DNA from 3 places in the Paraburkholderia caribensis genome. Region 1 is predicted to be linked to each of the others. Evidence: riboswitches for the same ligand, from Rfam matches in the RefSeq annotation. Region 1 holds a riboswitch; each other region holds the start of a gene.
What was found. A riboswitch is a leader RNA that binds a small molecule or an ion and turns the genes downstream of it on or off. The one in region 1 is predicted to bind cobalamin.

Region 2: another riboswitch for cobalamin. It lies ahead of cobA (uroporphyrinogen-III C-methyltransferase); the one in region 1 lies ahead of C2L66_RS25570 (CbtB domain-containing protein).
Region 3: another riboswitch for cobalamin. It lies ahead of cobG (precorrin-3B synthase); the one in region 1 lies ahead of C2L66_RS25570 (CbtB domain-containing protein).

What each region holds. Positions count from the first base shown of each region.
Region 1 is NZ_CP026102.1:2,011,951-2,017,257, forward strand. Features, by position in the region: gene C2L66_RS25560 (LysR family transcriptional regulator) at 1-825, shown strand, start outside; gene C2L66_RS25565 (CbtA family protein) at 816-1,586, opposite strand; gene C2L66_RS25570 (CbtB domain-containing protein) at 1,608-1,832, opposite strand; cobalamin riboswitch at 1,877-2,031, opposite strand; gene C2L66_RS25575 (histidine phosphatase family protein) at 2,079-2,654, shown strand; gene C2L66_RS25580 (hypothetical protein) at 2,670-3,068, opposite strand; gene C2L66_RS25585 (hypothetical protein) at 3,282-3,500, shown strand; gene C2L66_RS25590 (hypothetical protein) at 4,014-4,301, shown strand; gene infA (translation initiation factor IF-1) at 4,433-4,696, shown strand; gene C2L66_RS25600 (GntR family transcriptional regulator) at 4,820-5,307, opposite strand, start outside.
Region 2 is NZ_CP026102.1:1,151,383-1,156,689, forward strand. Features, by position in the region: gene C2L66_RS21625 (cobyrinate a,c-diamide synthase) at 1-968, opposite strand, end outside; gene cobO (cob(I)yrinic acid a,c-diamide adenosyltransferase) at 972-1,574, opposite strand; gene C2L66_RS21635 (cobalamin biosynthesis protein) at 1,571-1,990, opposite strand; gene cobA (uroporphyrinogen-III C-methyltransferase) at 1,987-2,724, opposite strand; cobalamin riboswitch at 2,872-3,146, opposite strand; gene C2L66_RS21645 (hypothetical protein) at 3,431-4,012, shown strand; cobalamin riboswitch at 4,166-4,434, shown strand; gene cobW (cobalamin biosynthesis protein CobW) at 4,629-5,307, shown strand, end outside.
Region 3 is NZ_CP026102.1:1,176,475-1,181,781, forward strand. Features, by position in the region: gene C2L66_RS21695 (precorrin-8X methylmutase) at 1-554, opposite strand, end outside; gene cobG (precorrin-3B synthase) at 547-1,935, opposite strand; cobalamin riboswitch at 2,022-2,208, opposite strand; gene C2L66_RS21705 (bifunctional cobalt-precorrin-7 (C(5))-methyltransferase/cobalt-precorrin-6B (C(15))-methyltransferase) at 2,297-3,502, shown strand; gene C2L66_RS21710 (cobalt-precorrin-5B (C(1))-methyltransferase) at 3,502-4,602, shown strand; gene C2L66_RS21715 (cobalt-precorrin-6A reductase) at 4,599-5,307, shown strand, end outside.

The DNA.
Region 1 (5,307 bases):
GCGCTCGGCGTCACGCTGATCGAGCGCAGTCCGCGCAGCGTCACGCTCACGGCCGCGGGCGAGCGTTTCTACGAGGACGCGAAGGCGATACTCGCGTCGATCGAGCAGGCGGCCAGACATGCCCGCGCGGCGGCCGCCGGCGACACTGGCCAGTTGACCGTCGGCTTCACGATGTGCGCCGCGTACAGCGTGCTGCCCAGCTATGCGCGCGCGTACGGTGACGCCTGGCCCGGCGTCACGCTCAACCTGCGCGAAGTCGTATCGAATGATCTGGCGCCGCAGGTGCTGAGCGGGCAGATCGACGCCGCAATCATGTTTCCGGGCGCGCAAAGCAAGGATCTCGACACCCGCGCGATCTTCACCGAGCCGCTATGCGTCGCGTTGTCGCGCGAGCATCCGCTCGCCTGCGCGCATCAACTGAAGATCGCGCAGCTCGCGCGCGAGCCGTTCGTGATGGCGTCGGAAGCCGTGTCGCCGAGCCTGCGCGCGACCATCGTCGATCATTGCGCGCAAGGCGGTTTCGCGCCCGATGTGCGCTTCGAAGTGCAGTTGCAGCAGACAGTGTTGAGTCTCGTCGACGAAGGCGTGGGGATCGCGCTGGTGCCGGAGTCGATGCGCAAGGCGCAACTCGTAGGCGTCGTCTTCAGACCGCTCGACGACGCGCCGACGATTTCGCAAATGCTCGTCTGGTCGCCGTCGAACCGCAACCCATGTCTGGCGCGGTTTCTGGAGATTGCCTGGAAGCGGCGAGCGGAACGAAACGGGGAAGAGAGCCGCGCGTCTGCGCATTCAGGCGCAGACGCGGAAAAGCAGCGTTACAGATAAGCCGAGTTGCGCGCCGATGCAGCCGATGCGCGCGCGATGCGTTCGCTGCGCTCGACCAGTGCCCCGAACAACAGGCCGATCGTGGCCCACATGATTGCCTGCATGCCGAGCGCCGTGAAGCGGAACTTCCACAGCACGACGGCGGGGAACGCTTCGGGCACTTCGTTGACCGTCGGCAGCGCGATCTGGATCGCGGCGATGATCGCGACGAACACGATTCCGCCCACGATCGACGCGTTCCACACGCCGAGCCGCGACACCAGGTGCTTGCGGACTTTCATCGAGAACACCGCCACGACGAGCGACGTGACGATCATCAGGAAGAACAGCCCCGTGCGCATGCCGATGGTTTCCGGATCGCCCACGGAAGGCGGATTCGCCGGATACTTGATGGTCGGCACCAGCACGACGGCGACATAGGCGCCCACTGCGAGCCACGCCGACAACGCACGTGCGCCGAGCCGGCCGACGCGTCCATGCAGATACGCGAACGTCAGCGCGAACAGCCCGCCGAACGCCATGCCATATGCGACGACGCCCGTCAGCAGACCGAGGCCCGCCTGCGTGCCGCGGCTGACGAGTTCTTCTTCATGATCGTGAGCGCCGCTGGCGTCGCCGTGATCGTGCGCGGTTTGCATCTTTTCTTCGAACGAGATCGCCGTATCGACGAGCGGCTCGCCTGCCACGCGCGCAAAGGCGAACGTCAGCAAACCCGCGACGATGCCTGCGAGCATCCCTCGCATCAATAACTTACCCACCATGGTGATGACTCCCTTACGCGATCAGTGGCAAGGAAAGCCGAGCAGATGGCGGCCGTCGTGCACGAATTCATGCACGTACATGCCGGGAATCAGCGAAGTCGCGCCCTGTTCGGCGCCGACGAAATAGAGCGCGAGCAGCATCAGCAGGCCGCCGAACAGAATCCAGGGCAGCAGCTCGCGCAGCGGGATGGGGGTGATGACAGGTTGATCGGTCTGACCGGCGTGGTCGAGAACGGCGTCGTTCATGACGGACATCTCCTTGGGGTTACGCGCCCCGATAGTCGAATGATGAGAGAGGTCGAAGCTTGGGTCTGGCTTCCGGCTTGTGTACAGCCTGTTGTGTACGCATTTGCTGCCGATTACAGTGGCGCGACCGCGCCGGGCTTGCACCGGCTTCCGCGCTTCGAGTGGCGACTATTCTACGGCTAAACTGCGAAACGCTCTCCTGTTTCTTACCCTCTTTCTTCCCATTTCCCGGACCCAAGGCCGTCGATGCGCACACGCCTGTTGTTGATCAGCCACCCGGCGACGGCCGCGCAACGCAAGGGCACGTTCCCCGCCGACGATCCCCTCGATACCCGCGCGGTCGAAGAAGCCACGTCGTTTCGCGCATCGCATGCCGGCTTGCTGAACGCCGATGCCGCGCTCAGCAGCCCCGCTGCGTGCGCGCTGGACACGGCGCGGGCGCTTGGACTGGCGGCGACGATCGTACCGGATCTCGCCGACGCCGACTTCGGCCGCTGGCGTGGGCGCCGTTTGCTCGACGTGGCGAACGAGGACACGAACGCACTCGACACATGGACGCGCGATCCGTCATCCGCGCCGCATGGCGGCGAATCATTCGATGCGCTGACCTTGCGTGTCGGCGGCTGGCTCGATGCGTTCGAGCAGCGCGGCACGGTCATCGCCGTCACGCATGCGGGAGTGATCCGCGCGGCGCTCATGCATGTGCTGCAAGCGCCGTCCGCGAGATTCGCGCGTATCGAGGTGCCGCCCCTTTCCGTCGTCGAACTGCAACGCGATCAGCGCGGCTGGACGTGGTGGCCCGCACCGGACCGTCGAAGCTGAGACGCCCGCGCGCGCTCACAGCGTCGGACACGACAGCACCTGCTGCGGATTGAGCGTCGTGCCAGGCATGCCGTCGGTGGCGGGCTTGCCCTGCGCCGGCGTCGCGATCAGGCGCACGGCATCCGTCCCCGCGTTGGCGAGCACGTAGCGCTCGGGGCGGCCTTGCGGCTGCCAGTACGCGCGATAGATGCCGCCGTCCTTCAACACATGCAGCGTGCCCGGCACCGTCTTGCCGCCCGCGATGAAATCGACGGGCTCGCCGTCGCGCAACGCGAAGCCGCTCGCGGCCGACACGCTCGATGCGCCCGACGCGCCCGCGCCCGCCAGCACGCCGCACGATGCATCGCCCGTTGCCGCGACGGCCAGTTGTGCGACGGTCCATAGCGCGAGCGGCGCGATTGCTCTGATTGTCATGGCGGACCTCGAGTTGTCTGGAATCGTCTGGAATGGCGAGCCGAATAGTGCGTCAGGCGCCTCGGGCGCGTTGCAAAGCGCATACCCGGCATGGCCTGCGGACATCTGACCGCGTGAATTTTGACCGCGTGGCACCGCGCTTTTTGATGTGCGATAAAAGACGAGACTCAAGAGTCAGATCATTCACAAGCGTTCACCGAAAAGAGGCAACTGATGGCTACGCTCGAAGCGTTTCGTTCCGTGCTCGACGATGCACGCACGCCCGAGATCATCCGCAATCACATCATCGATTCGCTGCAGTACGCGCTGCGCAACCACGGCCAGGTTTTCACGTCGAAGGAAGTCGAATGGCTTGCCAAGTGGGACGATGCGCGCATTCCGCTCGCCGCCAGCCGCGAACTCCAGAAACGCTTGACGCAAACGGCCGACTGAGCGCGCCGAGCGGCCGCGCGCGGTGCCGCGCGCCAGACGGGCATGCTCCGCGAAAGCGGTCGCGGGAAAGTTTCTGCTACCCAAAGCCCTGTTTTTAGGGCATAATATATTTAACGCAGCGCTCTGCCCGCATCACCCGTCAACTTCTTCACCGTAACGCGTCAACGTCTTCTCGTCTTCGCCGCGTTGCACTGATTGCATTGCATCCCAGCCGTCCCGTTATCGCGCAACATCATGCAGCGGCAACACGGCGGTCTTCGTCACTCCGGCCACGCGCTGCACGCCTGAACCCGACGGGGTGACATTCGCTACGTTCGTTGCCCGTGCGGCATCAGCGTATTTTTCTCCATCCGTTCCGCGTTGATCGCGGTTGCGTCCGAGCCAGCGCATACGGCTCGCGCGAGACTTTTTCCATTGCGGCGCGCCCCATGGCGCTGCGCCGCCCGCTGCCTATTCGCCGCGCCTGCCCGTTGCAGTGACGCGCGCCGGCAGCCGCATCACAGGACTGTGTATATGACGACGCAAGGCATCAAGACGTACAAGGGCTACGAAATTCATCCGCTGATCTATCCGCGCCGCACGGCGAACGGCGTGGCGCACCGCAATTCGATCGACAGCGGCTATGACGCGTCGGTTCGCATCTGCCGGGTCGGCGCGAACGCCGCCGCCGATGGCCGCGTGTTCCGCCTGTCGTATTTCCGGCCGTTCGAAGGCGCGGGCAAGGCCCGCATAGCCTGCATGGAGCATGCAGCACAAGTGATCGACGGCCGGGTCGACGGACAGACGGTTTCCGACCTTTGATCTCGCGCAGCGCAACGCGCGCATCAGCATCATCGTCTCACCGCATCGACGCGGCAGCCTTCGTGCTGCCGCGCAAATTACGCTGCGCGCCGCGCGCGCCGCACCCTTCCCTCATCGACCAGGAGTAATGCATGGCGAAAGAAGAACTGCTTGAACTGGACGGCATCGTCGACGAAGTACTACCCGATAGCCGCTACCGCGTCACGCTGGATAACGGCGTGGTCGTGGGCGCGTACGCGTCGGGACGCATGCGCAAGAATCACATCCGTATCCTCGCGGGCGACCGCGTCACGCTCGAACTGTCGGTCTACGACCTGACCAAAGGGCGCATCAATTTCCGTCACAAGGACGAACGAAGCAGCGGCCCGCGTAGCGCACCCATGCGCCGCCGCTAACGTAGCGGCAACCCACTGAAGCGTCCCGCGCTCATGACCGGCGCGACGCAATGGTGAATCGACGTACAGGGCAACCGTCGATCACCGTAAGAGATGCGGCATGTGCAACGCATGCCGATCGATTCACCCACGAAAGACCGCACGCGGATCGTCGCTCGCGCTGGTCTGCATACGCGTCACGACGCGCTCTTCCAGTTCCGCGAGATGCGCGCGCATTGCTTCGAGCGCCGCGTTCAAGTCACCATCGTCCAGCGCCTCGATGAGCTGCGCGTGTTCGTCGGCGGAGCAGGTCGTGCCCTTCGACGGATCGTAAAGCGCCTTGTACAGCTCCGTCTTCGCCACGAGTTGCGCGACGAAGCCCTGCAACTCCGCGCTCCCCGCGATCTGCGTCAGCAGCACATGAAAGTGCCCCGCCAGCCGCACCTGTTCATCCACGCGGCCTTCCTTCAGCGCCTTTTTCTCGCTTGCGATATGCGCCTTCAGCACACGCCTGTCCTGCGACGACAGCGCACCGCATAGCGCGGTGACGATCCCAGCCTCGACGATCTGCCGCGCGCGATAGACCTGGCGCACATCCTCCTCCGACGGCGCCGGCACGAACGCGCCGCGAT
Region 2 (5,307 bases), 860 kb from region 1:
CCGCCGCATTCCGCGACGACGGGACGGTTCGCCTCCGCATGTGCGCGGATCGATGCCGCAGCGCGCGCGTTGGCCGCAAGCGCGCTGGCGTGCAGTTCGGGATAGCCGCCGGGCAGATAGAGCGCGCTCGCATCGGCGGGAGCGGTTTCGTCGGCAAGCGGCGAGAAATAGGTGAGACGCGCGCCGAGCGCTTCGAGTAGCTGCACATTCGCCGGGTAGATGAACGAAAACGCGGCGTCGCGCGCAATCGCGATGTGCATGCCGGCGAGCAGTCGCGGCAAGGGCGCGTTGCCGGCGTCGTCTTCGAACGTGACGGCAGGCGGCAACTGCGCGAGCGCGGTCGACGCAAGTGCATCCGCCGCGCGATCGAGGCGCGCATCGAGGTCGTCGATCTCCCCGGCCTGCAGCAGGCCGAGATGACGATCGGGCAATCCGATCGCCTCGGTGCTCGACAGATGGCCGAGCATGGTCAGGTCGGACGGCAACGCTTCTTCGAGCATCTGCGCGTGACGCGCCGAGCCGACCCGGTTCGCGAACACGCCATGAAACGGCACGTCATCACGAAAGCGCGCGAGACCGAAGGCGATCGCGCCGAACGTCTGCGCCATTGCTTTTGCCGAGATCACGGCGGCAACGGGCACCCTGAACTTCGCGGCGAGGTCGGCGCTGCTCGGCGTGCCGTCGAACAGGCCCATCACGCCTTCGATCAGAATCAGATCGGCTTCGCGTGCGGCCTGCGCGAGCAGCGCACGGCACGCGCGTTCGCCGACCATCCACAGGTCGAGCGACAAAACGGGCGCGCCGCTCGCGTGCGCGAGGATCATCGGGTCGAGGAAATCCGGGCCCGTCTTGAACACGCGCACTTCACGCCCCATCCGCCGGTGATGCCGCGCAAGCGCGGCCGTCACCGTCGTCTTGCCCTGGCCCGACGCCGGCGCGCTGATGAAGAGAGCGGGGCACGCGGGCATCGTTCAGAACTCCACGCCGCGTTGCGCTTTCACATGCTGCTCGCGGTACGGATGCTTGACGAGGCGCATCTCGGTGACGAGATCGGCGGCGTCGACCAGCGCGTCGGGCGCGTGGCGGCCCGTGATGACGACATGCAGCATCTGCGGCCGCGCGTTCACTACGTCGAGCACTTCTTCGAGCGGAAGATATTCGTACTTCAGCACGGTATTCAGCTCGTCGAGAATCACCATCTGGTATTCGCCGCTTTCGATCATGCGGCGTGCCTCGTTCCAGCCCTTGCGCGCCGTCGCCATGTCGGCTTCGCGGTCCTGCGTGTTCCAGGTATAGCCGTCGCCCATCGTGACGAAATCGCAATTCGCCTGCGCGCCGAGAAAATCGCGCTCGGATGTATGCAGCGCGCCCTTGATGAACTGCACGACGCCGAGTTTCATGCCGTGGCCGAGCACGCGCACGGCCATGCCGAAGGCCGCCGTCGATTTGCCCTTGCCCGTGCCCGTGTTGACGATCAGCAGCCCCTTCTCGACGTTGGCCTGCGCCTGCTTCTTTTCGTGGCCTTCGCGGCGGCGCTGCGTCATGCGTGCATGCGATTCGGGATCGGTCTTCATCGATGTTCCTTGATTCTGGTTGTGTCGGTGGAATGAGGGTGTGCGGCAGCGCACGCGATGGCGACAGTCACGCCGTCGCTGGTCTGTTTGCGCACGAGCAGTTCGCCGCCTGGCGCGGCGAGCAGCGCGCACGGCTCGCAAACGCCGTCGACGCCGAGATGCGCGCGCACATGCGGCGATGGGGCGACCGGTGCATCGAGCGCGGCGATGGCCGCGCGCGTGAAGGTTTGCAACGGCAGCGCGTGCCGTGCGCAGAATGCGATGAGTCCGGGCTCGCCGGCTTTCGTATCGACGGAAGCAACCGCTGTCAGCGCCGCGAACGGCAGCGTGCCGCCAAGCGCGTCGCGCACGGCGGCTTCGATCTGTTCGGCCGATACGCCGCGCCGGCAACCGATGCCCGCGATCAGCGCCTTCATGGCTTGAGCACGGCATCGACGGGCGCCGCGAGCGACGCGACGCCGCCGATCACGACGATCGACGGTGAACCGAGCTGCGCCTGCGCGACGCGCTGCACGAACTCGCTCAACGTCGCGCGGACATGGCGTTGCTCGGGGCGCGTCGCCGATTCGATGGCGGCGCAGGGCGTGTCGGGCGGCATGCCGGCGCGCAGCAGCGCGTCGACGATCTCGTTGAGCCGCCGCATGCCCATGTAGATGACGAGCGTCATGTGGGTGGCGGCGAGCGCGCGCCAGTCCGCCTCGTGCTCGCCCGCGCCGTGGCCGGTGACGAAGATCACGCCCTGCGCGTGGTCGCGATGCGTGACGGGAATGCCGACGGCAGCGGGCGCGGCGATGCCCGCCGTGATTCCGCTGATGATTTCGACGTGAATCCCTGCGGCCTGCAGCGCCTGTTGCTCTTCGCCGCCGCGGCCGAACACGAATGGGTCGCCGCCCTTGAGCCGCGCGACGCTGCGGCCCGCGCGCAGATGATCGAGCATCATCGCGACGATTTCGGATTGGGGTGTGGATTGCTGTCCGCCGCGCTTGCCGACATGGACGATCTGCGCGTCGTCGCGCGCGAACTGCAGGACCTCGGGATTGACGAGATCGTCGACCAGCACGACGTCGGCCAGCGCGAGCGTGCGCGCGGCTTTGAGCGTCAGCAGTTCGACGTCGCCGGGGCCGGCGCCGATCAGCCAGGCGCGGCTCATGGCGAGGAGGGCGCCGCTGCACGGGCAGGCGCTTGAATGTGACAGGTCATGCGATGTTGCTTGTGACGCGCGACGGCTGCTCGAGCCGGTGCCGCGCGTGGGCGCTGGTATCCGTTTCCCGCGGTTCCAGCGAATGGCGATGAGATTCTCGCCCCCTTGCAACTGGCCGGTATCCGGGCTGGCGGCTCATCGCGTTCGCCTTCCCACCTGCGGATGGCAGGCAGTGGCCTTGAACGCACTGCGCGAAACATGCTTCATTCCGCTCGCCGCGTGACCGTTGCGGGGACAGCACAGGCTTGGCGGCTTCATGTTTCGCGTGGTTCGCCCGTGTTGCGGCCGCGATGTGAAGGCGCTTCCCTGTTTCCCGTTTAACCCCGCCGGCCTTCGAGCCAGCGCGGGGCACCAGATGCGCCGATACGATAGCACACACGCCCTGCCGGCGGGCGGCGCGGGACCGTGCGACGGGCTCGCCCGACGACGATTCTCACCGTGTTCCAAGAAGTTCGAAAACTGTTTTCAAGTGTTGTCGGTAGTAAATCCTAAGGGTGGTCATTTATAGTGACCGGAAGTGGAATGACCGTTTTTCCGGTATCAAATATCGGATACCTAATTAAATTTCACGCCAATCCGGATTGGCGGTGCCGGGCACCGCTTTTGACTGCATCTGCCGTCGAACCGGCAGATTAACTTTAGGGAGAAAATCAACATGAAAATAACAGCGATTGCGTCGGTATTGCTGGCGGCCATGCTCACGGCGACCTCAGTGCAAGCCGCAGACTCGCTCGCACGGGACGCGGATAAGCTCGTGGAAGCGGCGCCGCCCGTGCACCTGAAGGCGCGCATCATCGCCATCGACGCAGGCGCCCGCGCAGTCACGCTGAAGGGCGAGGACGGCATCGAGGTCACGATGCTGGTGGACGGCAAGATGCCCGGGTTCGACAAGCTGCGCGTAGGTGACAAGGTCGACGTGCTGTACAAGAATGCACTGCTCGTCCAGGCCGAAAAGGTCGACCCCGCCGGCAAGGGCATCCGTGAGCGTGTCGATGCGCAGGTGACGGTGCGCGGCTCGGACGGCCGGGACTCGCTGCATCAGGTCGAAACGCTGTCCACCGTGCAGAAGATCGACCCGGCGAAACGCCTGCTCACACTGCGCGGTGTCTACGAGACGCAGGTCATCAAGGTCACGCCGGATTTCGACCTCAAGGATCTGCACGTCGGCGACACGATCCACGCGGTTTTCGTGTCGGCGACGGCTATCGAAGTCACGCCGCAAGCTACTGCGCACTAATTTCACACTCAGTCTCCACTGAGTCGTGCCTCTCCACGGCTGTCGCAGGGCGGCAGCCGGCGGACCCTCTCTATTGCGATCCACGCAACCGAACGACGGCATCGGCCAACCCTGATGTCGTCGTCTCACCTTGACGCTACCTGCCGCCGGGCCTAAACTCGCACGCACTCTGGTGCTCGCGTGCGCTCTCTGCGCGCGCAGTTAAACGGGAAATAGCGGGCCGTGCGCACAGCCGCCGGCCAAACTATGCTGCTCCCCGCAACGGTAGGTGAAGGCATCGCGCAGACGATGCAGAGCCGGCCTCGCTGCATGTGCGTCCAATAGCGGCCCATGCAGACAATCCACTGCGCGAAAACGCTCGCGCGGGAAGGAGAGGCGGCGCTTTCATCAGCCCGGATACCGGCCCGAGAAAACGACGCCATGCTGCGGGGATGCGGCACCGTGTCGACTGTTCCTCATGTGTCGCAGTGTGCTTGCGCGTCCCGTCGTTCGGGTGGCGCGACGCGCATGCGGCGCCGTTTTCGTCCCCATGTATCACTGAAGCCTCGCAAAAGCGCATGCCGGACGGCGCGCAATGCGGAGGTCACTCGAACCTGTTTCGAGCAGCGGAGCCATCATGCAGACACAGATGCGCAAGATTCCGGTGACGATCGTCACGGGCTTTCTCGGCAGCGGCAAAACGACGTTGATGCGTCACATTCTTCAGCACGCGGGCGGCCTGCGCATCGCGGTGATCGTCAACGAGTTCGGCGAGCTGGGCATCGACGGGGAGATTCTCAAGGGCTGTGGCATCGGTTGCGATGAAAACGGCAACGAAACGGAAGGCCAGCTATACGAGCTTGCCAACGGCTGCCTGTGCTGCACCGTGCAGGAAGAGTTCTTCCCCGTCATGGAGCAACTGGTGGAGCGGCGCGACCAGATCGATCACGTGCTGATTGAAACGTCGGGCCTCGCGCTGCCGAAGCCGCTCGTACAGGCCTTCAACTGGCCGTCCATCAAGAACAGCTTCACCGTCGATGCCGTCGTGACGGTCGTGGACGGTCCGGCTGTGGCCAGCGGTCAATTCGCCGAAGACCCCGTCGCCGTCGATCAATTGCGCAAGGCCGATCCGAATCTCGACCATGAATCGCCACTGCATGAACTGTTCGAAGACCAGTTGTCGGCCGCCGATCTCGTGATTCTCAACAAGACCGATCTGCTCGACGAAGCGCAGCAGGCGAGCGTCGAAGCCGTCATCCGCGAAGAGATTCCGCCGCAGGTCAAGGTGGTGCGCGCGCACATGGGCCAACTCGATC
Region 3 (5,307 bases), 840 kb from region 1:
GCGACGAACGGCACGCCGCGGCTATTGGCGGCGAGCATCGCCTTCGACTCCGCGGCGCCGATGAAGCCGACCGGGAAGCCGAGAATCAGCGCTGGGCGGGGCGCGCCGCCGTCGAGCATGTCGAGCAGATGAAACAGCGAGGTCGGCGCATTGCCGATCACGACGACGCTGCCTTGCAGGCGCGGGCGCCACAGTTCGAGCGCCGCCGCCGAGCGGGTGTTGTTCATCTCGCGCGCGAGCCCGGGCACGGACGGATCGGCGAGCGTGCAGATCACGTCGTTGTGCGCGGGAAGCCGCGCGCGCGTGATGCCTTCGGCGACCATGCGCGCGTCGCAGAGGATCGGCGCGCCGCTGGCGAGCGCCTCGCGTCCCGCGCGGCCCGCGCCGTCCGAAAAGCGCAGGTCGCTGGCGATATCGACCATGCCGCACGCGTGGATCACGCGCACGGCGAGCTTTTCGAGGTCGGCGGGAATGCGCGACAGGTCGGTTTCCGCGCGTATCGTCGCGAACGACTGGCGATAAATTTCCTGTCCGTCGCGGATGTAGTCAAGCATCGAATGGCTCATCAGTTGGGGGAAGGGCGGACGCGTTCAGTGCATCCGCCGCTTCGTCGATCGTCAGACCGCGCGCGATGCATCGGCCGAAGCCGTTGGACTCGCGCGGGTCGTGTGTGTGGTACAGGTCGTAATGGCCGTCGGCTGCCGCGAGCAGCGTGTAGGGCGCGCGATGCGCCGCCGCGCATGAACGCGGGCAGCCGCTGAGATGCACTTGCGTATGCTCGGGTACCTGTGCGGCCAGTTTTAGTGCGTCGGCTTTCGTGTCCGCCTGGCTCTTCGCGCAGCCGGCCGAGCCGGCGCATGCGATCACCCGGGTCAGCGGATTGTCAGCGGTGGTGGCGAGACCGAGTGCTTCGAGCTTCCGTAACGTTGCGTCGAGGTTCACCGTGTCGATGTCGGTGAGCAGCACGCTTTGCCACGGCGTCATGCGCAGCGTCGCGCGCGCATTGCCGCCGGCGAGTTCGGCGAGGCCGCGCAACGTCGTGCTGTTCATGCGGCCCAACGCGGGCTGCGCGCCGACATGCCAGCGCTGTCCGTCGTTTTGCCGATGCGCGCCGAGCCGTCGCTCGGCATCGGCGGGTTCCCGGCGCCAGCCTCGGATCGACGCGTCGCGCAGCAGGCTCACACCGCTCCTGCGTTCGGCGTGCCCGATGATGTTCTCGATGGAATGCGCGGCGAGCAGGTCGCGCATGCGGGCATCGTCCGGCGCGGCGAGGTCGAGGAACGTGTGCACGAGCGCTTGCGTGAACGTCGCAAGATCCGCAGCCGTGACGGCGGCCAAAGCGCTGTCATGGTCCGCCGTAACGGGCGGACAGCCAGCGAGTCCGATTGCGAACAGCACGTCCGGACGGTCGCGCTGCAGCATCGCCGAAAACCAGATGTCGTGCGGATGATCGAGCATCATCAGACGCTCGCCGCCGTCGAGCATCAGCGCGAATTTCGGCGAAAGCGCGGCGAACCGTGTGTCACCTTGCAGCAGCGTCAACAGATTGCCAGCTAGCGCGCTCGTGTCGTATAACGCGCTTGCGTCGCGGCCCGCAACCGGGCTGACCATCACATTGCGCACGTCGTCGGCGAATGCATGCTCGGCGTTCTGCGGTCCGAGCCCCGCGTCGAGCAGCGCTGCAACGAGCGCAGCTTCATGGCCGCGCTTCACGCCGCGCAACTGCAGATTCGCGCGATTCGTGATGTCGACGACACCCGACGCGTGTTCGTCGATCGCCCCGGCCATGGCGCGTGCCTGCGTCGCGCTCAATTCGCCGCCCGCCAGCTTCACGCGGCACAGGCCGCCGTCGAGCGCGGGCACGATGCGCAACAGCCCCGGACAAGCCGAAGGGCGCAAGGCGGAAGCGTCGGACGAATCGAAAGCGTGGCTCAAGACATTACGGGGTTTACGTCGCGCGACGGCCCGGGCATCTCGAAGGAGAGCGGCTCGGCATCGGTACACCCCGCCCGATGTTGGCTGGCACGAACTGTTGGCCGGCAGGTCTTCTGACTCACAGGTCGCTGCACACGCCGGGCCTTCCCGGTATCACCAGTGGCGCAAATTGGCGTGGACTCGCTGCATACAGTTGCGGGGGCAGTCACGGTCATCGCAGTGATGTGTGTTCCCTCTTAGGCCCCGAAAGGCACCGGCGAACGGGTATTATGCCTTTTTTCGAACAGCACAACGATGCCGCAGCCTTGAAACACGGCCCGCAGCAGCGTTTTCAGTACAGCAAGCAGATGAGGATCGACGCATGTCAGCGTGGCTGACCGTAGTGGGAATGGGCGATGACGGTTTTGCCGGCCTGGGGAAAACGGCGCGGCGCGCGTTGATCGACGCGTCGGTGATCTATGGCGGCGAGCGGCATCTGGCGATGCTGCCCGTGTGCCTGTCCGCCGCGCGCGAGCCATGGCCGCATCCGTTCGACATCGCGCCCGTGCTGGCGCGGCGCGACACGCCCGTGTGCGTGCTGGCGAGCGGCGATCCGATGTTCTACGGCGTCGGCGCGACGCTCGCGCGCCACGTTCCCGCCGACGAATTGCGCGTGCTGCCCGCGCCGTCGTCGGTGTCGCTTGCGGCGGCGCGCCTTGGCTGGGCGTTGCAGGATGTGGCGACGGTGTCGCTGGTCGGCCGGCCGCTTGCCGCGTTGCAGATGCATCTGCACGATGGCGCGCGCGTGTTCGTGCTGAGCGCGGACGGCGCGACGCCCGCCGCCGTGGCCGCGTGGCTCGTCGAACGCGGCTTCGGCGCGACGCGCATGATCGTGATGGAACATCTGGGTAGCGCGTCCGAACGCATCGTCGACGCGCGCGCGCACGACTGGTCGATTGGAGAGTCGGCGGCGCTGAACCTGATCGCGCTCGACTGCCGGCGCGATGCGCGGGACGCGCCGCGGCTCGCGCTGACCCCCGGGCTGCCCGACGACGCCTATCGTCACGACAGCCAGCTCACCAAGCGCGACGTGCGCGCGCTGACGCTCGGACGCCTCGCGCCAGCGCCTGGCGAACTGCTATGGGACGTCGGCGCGGGCTGTGGATCGATCGGCATCGAATGGATGCGCGCGCACGCCAGTTGCCGCGCGATAGCCATCGAAGCGAACGGCGAACGTCAGCGTTTCATCGAACACAATCGCGACGCGCTCGGCGTGCCGGGGCTGCAACTGGTCGCTGGCAAGGCGCCCGACGCACTGCATGGCCTGCCCGCGCCGGATGCCATTTTCATCGGCGGCGGCGTGACTGCGCAGGGTGTGCTCGACGGCTGCTGGGGCGCGCTGAAACAAGGCGGGCGGCTGATTGCGAACGCCGTCACCCTCGAAGGCGAGGCGGCGCTCGTCGCGTGGCGCGCGCGGCACGGCGGCGCGCTGACGCGCGTCGCCCTGGCCGAAGCGCAGCCGCTGGGCGGCTTCGAGACGTGGCGCGCCGCGCTGCCAATCACGCTACTCGACACCCGCAAACCGTGATGCGCGACGAAACGCCCGAACAGCCCGCGCCGCTGCGCAGCGGCTACACGACGGGAAGCTGCGCGACGGCGACGTCGCTGGCGGCGGCGCGTTTGCTGCTGTCGGGCGTGGCGAGCGATGTCGCGGAAATCGTGCTGCCGAAAGGCCAGCATGTGCCGATGCCACTCGTCTTCTGCCGCCTGATCGACGGCGGCCAAGGCGGCGCCGAAGCGGGCACCGTCAAGGACGCGGGCGACGATCCCGACGTTACGCATGGCGCGGTGGTGTTCGCGCGCGTGCGTCTCGCGGATCAACCCGGCGTGCGTTTTCATGCCGGGCCGGGCGTCGGCACGGTGACGCGCGCGGGCCTCACGCTGCCCGTCGGCGAGCCGGCCATCAACCCGGTGCCGCGTCAGATGATGACCGCGCATCTGAACGAACTGGCCGCCGAGCATGGTTACGCGGGCGGCTTCGAAGTGACGATAGGCGTCGAGAACGGCGAGGCGCTGGCGCAGAAGACGATGAATCCGCGTCTCGGCATTGTCGGCGGGCTGTCGATACTCGGCACGACGGGCATCGTGCGGCCGTTCTCGTGCTCGGCGTATATCGCGTCGATCCATCAGGGCATCGACGTTGCGCGCGCGAACGGCTATCGGCATATCGCCGCGTGCACGGGCAATGCGAGCGAGGACGCCATGCGCGCTTACTACCGGTTGCCCGATATTGCGCTGATCGAAATGGGTGACTTCGCGGGCGCCGTGCTCAAGCATCTGAAGCGCGCGCCCGTCGACAAGCTCAGCATGTGCGGCGGTTTCGGCAAGCTGAGCAAACTCGCGGCGGGGCATCTCGATCTGCACAGCCGCCATTCGAGCATCGACTTACCGCAACTCGCCGCGTGGTCGGCGCAACATGCCGCGAGCGACGCCGCGTTGCAGGCCGCTATCGTCGGCGCGAACACGAGCCAGGAAGCGCTTGCGATGGCGCGGAAAAAAGGCGTGCCGCTCGGCGATATCGTCTGCGCACGCGCGCGCGACGTGGCGCGCGACATCGTGCCCGCGTCGGTCGAAGTCGAGATGTTTGCGATCGACCGGCAGGGCAACATCATCGGTGTGGCGCGATGAAACGTCTGTTATTGCTCGGCGGCACGGGCGACGCATTGCAGATCGCGCGGCAACTCGGGCGGCAGCATGTCTATAGCCTGGCGGGGCTCGGACGTGTGCCGGACGGGCTGGCGTGTGAAGTACGGGTCGGCGGGTTCGGCGGCAGCGAAGGGCTTGCGCGTTTTATCGAAAGCGAAGGCATTGCGCTCGTGATCGACGCGACGCATCCCTATGCCGCGCAAATGAGCGCGAACGCGGCTGTTGCGTGCCGCGAAGCCAGCGTGCCGTGCTGGGCGCTGCGCCGCGTGGGCTGGACGCCGCAAACGGGCGACGACTGGCGCATGGTAAGCGGCTGGAACGAACTGGTCGATGCGATCCGACCGTTTCGGCGCGTGCTGTTCACGTCGGGGCGCGAGCCGCTCGCGCATCTCGACGAGATACCCGCGCATCAGTACTGGATCGTGCGCTGTCTCGACGCGCATCCGGGCAACGGGCGCGCGCGCATCATCGACGCGCGCGGCCCGTTCGATATCGACGGCGAGCGGGCGCTGTTCGCGCTGAATCACATCGATGTGCTGGTGACGAAGAACAGCGGCGGCGCGGCGACGCAGGCGAAGCTCGAGGTCGCGCGGGAACTGAAGGTGCCGGTCGTGATGATGCGGCGTCCTGCGCTGCCCGAGGTCGATCGGGCGTTCGACAGTCCGGCGCAACTGCTGCGCGCATTGA